DNA from 2 places in the Pararhizobium gei genome. Region 2 is predicted to be linked to the other one. Evidence: predicted binding sites of a transcription regulator. Region 2 holds the regulator's gene; the other holds the start of a gene.
The links. The regulator PhoB, encoded in region 2, activates phosphate uptake and scavenging genes when phosphate is short. The targets are predictions, from matches to a motif close to TGTCATNNANCTGTCAT.

Region 1: a site for PhoB is predicted at 3,631-3,647, ahead of PY308_RS12495 (LTA synthase family protein). Genes of this name have one in related genera too.

What each region holds. Positions count from the first base shown of each region.
Region 1 is NZ_CP119409.1:2,551,058-2,557,120, reverse strand. It holds gene PY308_RS12505 (hypothetical protein) at 1-925, opposite strand, end outside; gene PY308_RS12510 (GFA family protein) at 1-17, shown strand, start outside; gene PY308_RS12500 (DUF1003 domain-containing protein) at 1,056-1,607, opposite strand; gene PY308_RS12495 (LTA synthase family protein) at 1,684-3,582, opposite strand; gene PY308_RS12490 (NAD+ synthase) at 3,892-5,571, shown strand; gene PY308_RS12485 (TolB family protein) at 5,590-6,063, shown strand, end outside.
Region 2 is NZ_CP119409.1:797,518-803,580, forward strand. It holds gene pstA (phosphate ABC transporter permease PstA) at 1-541, shown strand, start outside; gene pstB (phosphate ABC transporter ATP-binding protein PstB) at 554-1,369, shown strand; gene phoU (phosphate signaling complex protein PhoU) at 1,420-2,130, shown strand; gene phoB (phosphate regulon transcriptional regulator PhoB) at 2,243-2,926, shown strand; gene PY308_RS03755 (LysE family translocator) at 2,956-3,588, opposite strand; gene PY308_RS03760 (GcrA family cell cycle regulator) at 3,729-4,262, opposite strand; gene PY308_RS03765 (aspartate aminotransferase family protein) at 4,690-5,889, shown strand; gene argF (ornithine carbamoyltransferase) at 5,930-6,063, shown strand, end outside.

The DNA of each region.
Region 1 (6,063 bases), 1.8 Mb from region 2:
CGCAATCGGACCTCTGACCCTCGATTGCTGCCAGCGCTTCGTGAAAGGCGTGATCGAGCGCGCTGAACTTGACCGATTGCCAGCGCTTGTAATCCTCGATGAAGCTTTCCGTCGCCCAAAAGCTCCTGCCGCGCGTGCTCTTTTCATTGCCGCCGAGATGGCCGAGTTCCAGCGCACGCGAGAACAGGCGACGGATATGGGTGGGCGACAGGGAGTAATGGCTGGACAGCTCTGAAAAGTGCAGATCGCCGATGCTGTAGCGACCCTTTGCGGGCGCAAGGTGGGTGATGCGCGAGACGAGATCGTCGAGGATCATGCCGCCATATTCGGTCCAGACAAAGCAGGAAACGCTCGGCGGCGGCTCGCGCCACGAACTGTCGGCGATCAGCTTTCGAGCGGCACTCGGTTGGGCATAGGAAAATATCGCGGGATTGGCCTCCAATCTTGAGACGCGGCCGCCGTCGTCCAACAAATCCAGGCTGTGCATCTGGCCGCGAAACCAGAGCTTCATCGCTTCGTGGCCGGTCTCCGTCGGCTCCAGCGGCCGGCTGCGACCGCTTGGTAGTCCCGGTATATCGCGGACCAGCTTGTAGGCAAGCAGTTCGGCAAGGAAGGCGGTTGTCGTGTTGCGGCTGGCTGCGCCGTATTGCGAAATCCAGTCGAGCAGTCGCGACGCCGTGATGCCGGACGAAGGGTCGGCGGGGTCGCGCTGGAGATGGAGTGCATAGGTGGCCTGCGTGAGAAGCCACTTCTGTTGGGCGGAAGTCAGCCGCGCAACGCGCGGGAAAAGATCGAATATCCCGATCATGTGCCGCGCGTGCACCTGCAGAACCGCAAGCAATTCCGGATTTGCCAAAACGGTCGCGACGTCCATCGGGGAGCCGGGCTGCGTATTGTTGATCAGAATTCTTAGCTTGCCTGTCATGCGTTCAGTCACTGCCAGCGGTCTGAGTCGAGAAGAATGTCAGACAATGACCATAGTTGAAGAGGTTTAAAAAATAAGGTTCAGTAAGTGGCGGTGCAAGTTACGGACGTGGTCGTCGCGCACTTCGGATTCAAGTCCCGGACGGGCCGGAATTCCGTTCGCGTTCCAACTGGGCGTGCAGCCTGCGGACGTCGTCGCGCAGTTCGGCGATCTCGCGCAAGAGCACCGTATCGATCTTGTTGTGGAGCGAAATCAATTCGACCTCCGACTTCAGATTGACCTCATAGTCCTTTGCAGCATCAAAACGGTCCTTCGTCGCCTGCCGGTTCTGGGACATCATGATGATCGGCGCCTGAAGGGCCGCGATCATCGACAAAAGCAGATTGAGGAAGATGAACGGGTATGGATCGAATGCCGTGCGGGAGAGAAGGATCGTATTGGCCGTGGTCCAAACGGCAAGAAAGGTCAGGAAGGCTATGATGAAGCCCCAGGATCCGCCGACGCGGGCGATGCTGTCTGCCAGCCGATCGCCGACGCCCTGATTTGCCACGAAAGCCGCATTCGTATCCTGGGAAAGTGTCTTTCGCTCCTTGCTGCGGTGAAGCACAAGCCGCTCGACGGCACCGAGTTCGCCGCTGGGCTTGCCGAAAAGAATATGGGAGATTTCATCGAGATGCGGCATGGGCTGGCTCCGGCTGACAATGCCGGGCTGTTCTATCCCAAGCCGACGCATTGCGGAAATGCCAATACAGACGGTTTCACAGCGCTCCGGCAAAAAGATCGGCATGCGACTGGAAAAACCGCTCTGTGCCGAACCGTTCTCCGAACATCATGTCATGCTGCAGGAACCGGTAGTCGCGGATGAGGGCCGGCGTCGTCTTCTGCCGCGACCAGGAGGGCGTTTCCTTACCGGCGGCGTCGATCAGCATGAAGCGGTCGATGACCGGATATTTCTGGAAGACGTTGCCGAGAAAGCCCGTGTAGTAGGGATGCTCGAAGCCGCCCTGCTTGAGGATCTGGTAGGAGAGGAAAGCCGGGCTGATCGTGCCGATATCCTTCACGGGACCGGTCCTGTTGGACCAGACGACAAGCGGCGTCTCATGCTGGGCTTTCATCTGCTCCATCGGACCTTTGCGCGACGCGGTGACGTCGTTCATGAAACCGGTGTTAGGATAGACGGTGTTAAGCGGCGGCAGGTGATCGCCAAAAAGCACGATGATCGTTTCGCGGTCACGCTCCCTGGCCCAGTCCATGAGCATCTTCAGGCTGTCATCGGCTTCCTTGATGCCCTGCGCATAGGTTGCAAGAACCTGACGGTCGGCTTCCGGCAGGTTGCCCTCTACCTTGATCGTGTTCTTCGCGTAGCGGTTGGCTTCGTAAGGACCATGGCCCTGCAGCGTCACTGTGAAGAAGAAGAAGGGATCGCGCAACTGGTCGGCCTGATGGATGATCTCCTTTGTCAGCGATTCGTCCGATGCGAAAATGCCGCGCTTCTGCATGACGGGCATGTTCTCTTCCGACTTGAACTGCTCGAAGCCGAACGCCTTGTAGACGGCGCTGCGGTTCCAGAACCAGCGCTGGAAGGGATGCACGGCACGCGCCACATAGCCTTCGCCGCGGAAGAAGGTGGCGAGCGAAGGGATCGGGTTGCGGATATATTGCTGATAGGGGATGCTGCCATAGGGCAGGAAAGCGTTCGAGAAACCGGTCAGGGCTTCGAATTCGACATTCGCGGTCATGCCGCCGAACTCGGGCGAGAAGACGTTGCCGGATTGCATCTCACGGATCGTCGGCATCGGATCGGGCGACAGCTTGACGTTGGGCAGGCGGGTCGGATCCCAGAAGGATTCGCTCATCAGCACGATGACATCAGGCTTGCCACGATGGGTTGTCCCCGCGGGGACGGGCTCGGTCGGGATCTTGTCGATCGCGTCGGACATATAGCCTGTCGGAGCCGTGATATTGGCCATCGGCAGGTTCAGCGCGAATGCCATGATGAAGCCGTTATGGCGATAGTTTTCGGTCTGATCCCACATGATGGGGATGACGCGAAGCCGATCCCGCACCCAAGAGAAGGTGTTGTAGTCCATCATGTGGTAAAAGGAGGCGAGCAGCGGTAGCGCCACGACAAGCCGTGTCAGTCGCTGCCGGCGGCTCATGAGGGGAAAGCGGCGCCACGCAAAGCGCAGCAGCCAGGCAAGCGTGAGGACGGAGGCGACGAGACCGACCGCCATGCCAACGGCTGTCCAGGGGCGATCGCGTACCAGGGCCGGCATGAGTTCCATGATCTGGCGGCCAAACAGAAAGTCGGTGGGATAGAGCGGATCTGACAGAAAAATCTGCTTCTGACGGCTGATCAACGCCGGGACGAGCGCCAGCGGCGCAACGAGAATGGCGCCGTAGTTCTCGCGCCCAAATGCGGCATCAAGCGCAAGGAACAGCAGGAAGAACACGCCCACGGTCGTCCAGCCTGGACGCATGGGATCGAGAAAATAGGCCAAGGCTTCCGGCGCCGAATCCCGTGTCATCCACTCTACGGAAAAAATCAACAGGATCGACAGGATGAGCGACACAGAGAGGCGGCCGGCAATCGATATGGTCTTGCTGCCGCGAACACCGATATCGGCCAGCGGGCGATCGGTGGCTGTGACGGCCATCACCGGCGATTCAAAACTGGCCAAGGCCATCTCCAAATTTTACAAAACTGTCGTCCTAGTGTCATACAGATGTCATCTTGAATGGAAGATGAATGAGCCGGATAAGGGTTTTCCCCCGCTTTTTTGTTTGGTTCGTGAAAGAAGGAAGCCGAAGCGCGATGCTGCGTGGCAGCGCGTTGGAAATATCCGGGCAGGGCAAGATTTTTTGCCGTCTGCAGGCACGGACATGATGTTTTCGCTGTGAAATACGATACATCTTTCGGCGAAATACGACTGCATCCGCGATTTGATCCGAACACAGGCCTGCCCATGACCGAGCAACAAACCCCACCGACCACGCTGCGCATCGCCGTCGCGCAAATCAATCCGACGGTTGGCGATGTCGCCGGCAATCTTGCCAAGGCGCGTGAGGCGCGGGCGGATGCAGCACGGCAGGGGGCGGACCTGCTGCTTCTGACGGAGTTGTTCCTTTCCGGCTATCCTCCCGAGGATCTGGTGCTGAAGCCAGCTTTCCTGAAGGCCTGTGCCAAGGCGGTCGAGGATCTGGCAGCGGACACGGCGGATGGCGGGCCGGGTGTAATCGTCGGTTTTCCGCGCCAGGGCACGGCCGGGCGCCATAATTCCTGCGCCGTGCTCGACGGCGGCAAGATCCTGGTTCTGCGCGACAAGATCGACCTGCCAAATTACGGCGAATTCGATGAAAAACGCGTCTTCGTGGCGGGCGCGATGCCGGGGCCGGTGAATTTTCGCGGGGTACGCATCGGCGTGCCGATCTGCGAGGAAATCTGGAACGACATGGGCATATGCGAGACGCTGGCGGAAAGCGGCGCTGAAATCCTGCTGGTGCCGAACGGGTCGCCTTACTACCGCGGAAAGGTCGATGTCCGCTACCAGGTCGTGCTGCGCCAGGTGATCGAAAGCGGACTTCCGATCATCTACGCCAATCAGGTGGGAGGACAGGACGAACTGGTGTTCGACGGGGCGAGCTTCGCCTTCAATGCCGACAAAAGCCTGGCTTTCCAGATGAGCCAGTTCGAGGACGCGGTCGATGTATCCACATGGAAGAGGACCGATAGCGGCTGGGTCTGTGCCGCCGGCCCGAAAACGCATATTCCGGAGCGGGAAGAGGCCGATTACCGGGCGTGCCTTCTGGGATTTCGCGACTACGTCAACAAGAACGGCTTCAAGAATGTCGTGCTCGGCCTGTCCGGCGGCATCGATTCGGCGATTTGCGCCGCGATCGCCGTGGATGCGCTGGGTGAGGAACGGGTGCGCACGGTGATGCTTCCCTATCGCTATACCTCGTCGGATTCGTTCAAGGATGCCGAGGAATGTGCGAAGGCGCTCGGCTGCCGTTACGATATCATCCCGATCGAGGAGCCCGTGCGCGGCTTTCTCGGCGCCCTGTCTGAAACATTCGAGGGGACGGAGCCGGGTATCACGGAAGAAAACCTGCAGAGCCGAACGCGCGGCACGATCCTGATGGCGCTGTCGAACAAGTTCGGTTCGATGGTGGTGACGACAGGCAACAAGTCGGAAATGTCGGTCGGCTATGCGACGCTCTACGGCGACATGAATGGCGGTTTCAACCCGATCAAGGACCTGTACAAGATGCAGGTCTATGCGATTTCACGCTGGCGCAATACCATGGTGCCGCCCGGCGCGCTCGGCCCCTCTGGGGAAGTGATTCCGAAGAACATAATCGACAAGGCGCCTTCGGCCGAATTGCGGCCGGACCAGACGGACCAGGATTCGCTGCCGCCCTATCCCGTCCTCGACGATATCCTTGAATGCCTCGTCGAATTGGAAATGGGCACCGAGGAGATCGTGGCGCGCGGCCATGACATCGCGACGGTGCACCGGATCGAGCATCTGCTTTACATCGCCGAATACAAGCGTCGGCAGTCGGCGCCGGGCGTCAAGATCACCCGGAAGAATTTCGGTCGCGACCGGCGCTATCCGATCACCAACCGGTTCCGGGACCGCTGATCGCAGGAAGGTAGAATCATGCGCAGTTCCGTGGAAATCCATACACTCGCGACCGGCGAGAGCCGCGTGGTGTGGCAAACGGACAAGCTCGTGGAGGCACCGAACTGGTCTCCGGACGGACAGTCGTTGGTCTTCAACGGCGACGGGCTGCTGTACCGACTGTCGGTCAGCGGCGGCGAGCCTGCGACGATCGACACGGGCTTTGCCGCGCGCTGCAACAACGACCACGGCATCTCGCCCGATGGCAAGACGATCGCCATCACCGACAAGACCGAATTCGGCATCTCGACGATCTACACGCTGCCGGCAGAGGGCGGCACGCCGACCCTGATCACCCAGAACCGGCCGTCCTACTGGCATGGCTGGTCACCGGACGGCAAGACGCTGACCTATTGCGGCATCCGCAACCAGGTTTTCGACATTTACACGATCGGCGTCAGAGGCGGTGACGAGACCCGCCTGACCTTCGGCGAAGGCCGCAACGACGGGCCG
Region 2 (6,063 bases):
GGTCAATATCAACAACCTCGCCGCCGTGCCGTCGATCGTCTATGGTCTTCTCGGTCTGTCGATCTTCATCAACTTCGCCGGCATGCCGCGCTCGGCGGCTCTTGTCGGCGGCCTGGTGCTGACACTGATGACGCTTCCGACGATCATCATTGCAACCCGCGCTGCGCTGAAGGCAGTGCCACCGTCGATCCGGGCAGCGGCTCTCGGGCTTGGCGCCTCGAAGATGCAGACCATCTTCCATCACGTCCTGCCGCTCGCCATGCCCGGCGTGCTCACCGGCACGATCATCGGTCTGGCGCATGCGCTCGGCGAAACCGCGCCGCTGCTCCTGATCGGCATGGTCGCCTTCGTAGTCGATTATCCAGGCTCTCCGATGGAGCCGTCCACCGCGCTGCCGGTGCAGATCTATATGTGGGCGAACGAAGCCGAACGTGCATTTGTCGAACGGACCTCGGGTGCGATCATGGTTCTCCTGATCTTCCTCGTCGTCATGAACCTTGGAGCAATCCTGTTGCGGCGTCGCTTTGAGCGTCGCTGGTAGTGAGGTAGAAACATGAACATGATGTCAGAAGCAGCAGTTGAAAAGGCGCTGGACCAGAAGATGAGTAACGTTCCCTACAAAATGACCGGGAAGGACGTTTCGGTCTATTACGGCGAAAAGCGTGCGCTGTTCGATGTGAACCTCAACGTCCGCGAAAACACCGTCACCGCCCTGATCGGCCCGTCCGGTTGCGGCAAGTCGACCTTCCTGCGTTGCTTGAACCGGATGAATGACACGATCGACAGCTGCCGGGTCACCGGCAAGATCATGCTCGATGACGGCGATATTTACGATCAGACCATCGACGTTGTCGAATTGCGCGCCCGCGTCGGGATGGTCTTCCAGAAGCCGAACCCGTTCCCGAAATCGATCTACGAAAACGTCACCTATGGTCCGAAGATCCACGGTCTCGCCCGCACCAAAGCCGAATTCGACCAGATCGTCGAAAGCAGCCTTCAGAAGGCCGGTCTCTGGAACGAGGTCAAGGATCGCCTGCATGAATCCGGCACCGGTCTGTCCGGTGGTCAGCAGCAGCGCCTGTGCATCGCGCGCGCCGTTGCCGTCAGCCCGGAGGTCATCCTGATGGATGAGCCATGCTCCGCGCTCGATCCGATCGCGACCGCCAAGGTCGAGGAACTGATCCACGAACTGCGGGCCAACTACACGATCGTCATCGTCACCCACTCGATGCAGCAGGCTGCGCGCGTTTCCCAGCGGACCGCCATGTTCCATCTGGGCAACCTCGTCGAAGAAAATGATACCGACAAGATGTTCACCAATCCGGATGACCAGCGCACCCAGGATTACATCATGGGCCGCTTCGGCTGATGCCTGAGCCCCGCACCTCATCTGGATTGTGAACGCAAGGAACACCAACCATGTCTACGCATATTGTTTCCGTCTATGACGACGACCTGAAATACCTTACGCGCCGCATTTCCGAAATGGGCGGGCTTGCCGAGCAGATGGTCGCCGAATCGGTTCGCGCATTGGTGAATGCCGATCTTTCGCTGGCTCAGAAAGTCATCTCGGATGATGTCATTCTCGATGAGGCCGAGCGGCAGATCGGCGACAAGGCAATCGTCACCATCGCCAAGCGCCAGCCGATGGCAGCCGACCTCAGGGAAATCATGGGATCCATCCGGATCGCGGCCGATCTCGAGCGTGTCGGCGATCTGGGAAAGAACAACGCCAAGCGCGTCATTGCCGTAGCAAATGCAAGCCTGCCGCGCCAGCTTTCACGCGGGCTCGAGCATCTTGCCGAACTTGCGCTGATGCAGCTCAAGGAAGTGCTCGACGTCTATGCGTCGCGCTCTCCGGAAAAGGCCAACGGCATTCGCGAACGGGACAACGAGATCGATGCGATCTACACATCCCTGTTCCGTGAATTGCTTACCTATATGATGGAAGACCCGCGCAACATCACGCCGTGCACGCATTTGCTGTTTTGCGCAAAGAACATCGAACGCATCGGCGACCATGCGACCAACATCGCCGAGACAATCTTTTACATGGCGACCGGTGCGCAACCGGTTGGCGAGCGTCCAAAGGACGATACCGCCAATACGGTCGGCGCAATCGGCAACTGATCGAGCGCCGGTTAAAATGTAAGTAAGTTCCTACTTATGCGGCGCGGACGGCCAGGAGCCGTCCGCGTGACAGCCCTGCTGTGAGCGCCGGGCGTCAAGGAGTTGAGACCCCATGCTGCCGAGAATTGCCGTTGTCGAAGACGAAGAAGCGTTGAGCGTTCTCCTGCGATACAATCTTGAGGCCGAAGGCTTCGAGGTTGATACCATCAATCGAGGCGACGAAGCCGAAATCCGCCTGCAGGAGCGCTTGCCGGATCTTCTCATCCTGGACTGGATGCTTCCGGGCGTGTCCGGCATAGAATTGTGCCGCAGATTGCGACAGCGTTCCGAAACCGAGCGTCTGCCGATCATCATGTTGACCGCGCGCGGAGAAGAAAGCGAGCGGGTCCGGGGCCTGGCGACAGGTGCCGACGATTATGTGGTCAAGCCGTTTTCGACGCCGGAACTCATGGCCCGCGTCAAGGCGATGCTCCGCCGGGCCAAGCCCGAGGTTCTCTCGACGCTGCTGAAATGCGGCGACATCGAGCTCGACCGCGAAACCCATCGCGTCCACCGCAAGACCCGCGAAGTCCGGCTGGGACCGACGGAGTTTCGCCTGCTCGAGTTCCTCATGTCCTCTCCTGGCCGGGTCTTTTCGCGATCCCAGTTGCTGGACGGCGTCTGGGGACACGATATCTATGTCGACGAGCGCACCGTGGATGTCCATGTCGGACGTCTGCGAAAGGCGCTGAATTTCTCCAACATGCAGGATGTCATCCGAACGGTGCGCGGCGCAGGCTATTCCCTGGAAAGCTGATCGCAAATGGTCACCGCGGTCCGCACGTGTCAGCCTCGCTGAAGCGCGAGATGGGCACCGAGACCGACAAGAATGCCGCCGCCAAGCTTTTGTACAAGCCGCTGCACCCCGTTCGATCTGCGAAGACGGCGTGTCAGGGCGCCGGCCATAAGCACGCAGACGATGTCTGCCGATGAAAACATCAGGTTGACGATCGTCCCCAGAACGAGGAATTGCGCCCAGGCCGGCAGCGTCGCGGATGCATCCACGAACTGCGGCAGGAAAGCGACGAAAAATATCGCGGTCTTCGGGTTGAGGACTTCGACCGTTATGCTCTCGATGAAAGCGCGGCGTCCGGACTTAGGCCCTATCGCGGGCAGCGCCGTTTCCCCCTCGGTTTTTCTCCTGAACAACGAGATACCGAGCCAGATCAGGTAAGCGGCGCCGGCCAGTTTGACCACCATGTAAAGCATGGGGACGGCATGAAACAGCACCGACAGCCCTGTGGCAGCCGCCACCACATGAACATAGCAGCCCAAGTGGATGCCGAGCGACGCCAGCATCCCGCCACGGCGGCCATGCGCCATGGTTTGGGCCGCCGCATACAACATTGCCGGACCGGGAATATACGCGAAGATCGCCGTCGTGACGAAAAAGGTGAGCAACAGTTCGGTGGACGGCATCTTGGGTCTCCGGCTGACGCAGCCTTTCTACAGATCATTCCCGCGATACCATAGTTTTCAAACTGTGCCTGAGGCAACCAGAAACGAAAAAGTCCTGCAGAGGTCATCGGCAGGACTGATATCGGCTCAAATTGTTCTTTTCACCGTGTCCGGCGACGTTCCGCCGATGGCTGATAGGCGAGCTTGGCATGGAAGGTGCAGTAGGGCGACGTGTCCGGGGAATCGTTGCCGCAAAAATGAAACTCGTCCTTCATCGGATCGCCGATCGGCCATTTGCAGGTTCGATCGGTCAACTGCGTCAGGACCAGGCGGCGCGACATGGGAAGCACGACATTGCCCGCCGGAGCTTCCTTATACTGTTCGACAGTTTCGATTTCGGCGTCCTGCGCCATGACGGCGGCGTCTTCCTGACGTGTCATCGGTCGGGCGGCTGGACGCGTTGAGGTGGTGTATGCCTGGGGACGGGGAGCGATGACTGGCGCCGGGCGCTTAGTGCGTGTGGCGGTCGTTGTGCTGCCGCCTGCCTTTGCGCGGCCGGGCAGGCATAGGCGGTGCACTTTGCCGATCACCGCATTGCGACTGACGCCGCCGAGCTGTGCAGCGATCTGGCTTGCGCTCAATCCTTCAGACCATAACTTCTTCAGTCTTTCGACCCGCTCGTCAGTCCAGTTCATGGTCATCTCTCCATTCACAGCGTTGGTGATGGCCGAATCCTCCACCGAGCTCCGGACAGACTCCGAAGCTGAAACGCGATAACACTTTTGGTGACTAGGTCCGCCGCATGCGTTCTAGTAATTAAATATTAAGGTAGAGCCCGTGGGACTCCCTGACAAGAGTCCCGCGAATCCGACCGAATCGATTTTCAGGTTTTCCCCAACTTGCTTGATATGCGTGGCCTTTTTGCAAGCACCAAGTTTGGAAAAAAACCTGTAACCGCACGGCCGTCCTCGCGTCCGAAAAGCTTGCATTTGTTGACATTGCATTGCGGAATGAAGATAGTGGCGCCGCCGCCGAAAGGCGGCATTTTGATTTCCTGAGGGCCGGCGACGGCCCCTTCGCCAACGCTAAGCAATCACCGCGATGATTGAGGAGACCTGCGCCATGGCCCAAGCCACGCCGCTCTATGACACATATGCCCGTGCACCCTTGCGGTTCGAACGCGGTGAAGGCGTCTGGCTGATTGCGGAAGACGGTACCCGCTATCTCGATTTTGCAGCCGGCGTCGCGGTCAATTCACTCGGCCATGCGCATCCGCATCTCGTTTCGGCATTGAAGGATCAGGCCGACAAGGTCTGGCACCTGTCCAATCTTTACGAGATACCGGGGCAGGAGAGCCTCAGCCGCCGGCTGACGGAAGCGACCTTCGCGGATAAGGTCTTCTTCACCAATTCCGGTGCAGAGGCGCTGGAATGCGCCATCAAGACGGCGCGGCGGTACCACTTCTCGAAAGGGCACCCGGAAAAGTTTCATATCATTACCTTCGAAGGCGCCTTCCACGGAAGGACGCTTGCGACCATCGCTGCCGGCGGTCAGGAAAAATACCTCGAAGGCTTCGGTCCCAAGGCGCCCGGCTTCTATCAGGTGCCTTTCGGAGACATGTCTGCCCTGAAGGATGCGATCACCGAAGAAACGGCGGCCATCCTGATCGAGCCGATTCAGGGGGAGGGCGGTATCCGCGTCGTGCCAAAGGAATTCATGCAGGAACTGCGGTCTCTCTGTGACGAATACGGCCTGTTGCTGATTTTGGACGAGGTTCAGTGCGGCATTGGCCGCACGGGCAAGCTGTTTGCCCATGAAAGCGCCGGCATTACTCCCGACATCATGGCCGTAGCCAAGGGGATTGGCGGAGGCTTTCCGCTCGGAGCCTGCCTTGCGACCGCAGAGGCCGCATCCGGCATGGTCGCCGGAACGCATGGCTCTACATACGGCGGCAATCCGCTCGCCATGGCGGTCGGCAATGCTGTTCTTGACATCGTTCTTGCCGATGATTTCCTCACGCATGTCCGCGACGTAACGCTGGTCCTCCGCCAGGGCCTTGCCTCGCTTGCCGATCGCTTTCCCGACATCATAGAGGAAATTCGCGGCGAAGGACTTATGCTCGGCATCAAGGCGAAGATACCGTCTGCCGATCTCCTGAAGGCGATCCGCGCTCAACATTTGCTGGCGGTGCCGGCCGGTGAAAACGTGATCCGCCTGCTTCCGCCGCTCGTAACGACGGCGCAGGAGGCGCGGGAGGGATTGGCACGGCTTGAACGCGCCGCCGAACAGCTGACCATGGAACGACGACAGGCCTTCGCCTGAGTATCGTTCCCTCCGCTGAAACACAGGACTGCGAATTAGAATGGCCAGACATTTTCTCGATCTTTCCGCAATGACGTCGCAAGATCTCCGGGCGATTATAGACGACGCCCGCATCCGCAAGGCGGCGACCAAGGCAGGCACCGCGGAGAAGCCGCTTGCCGGCAAGATGCTGGC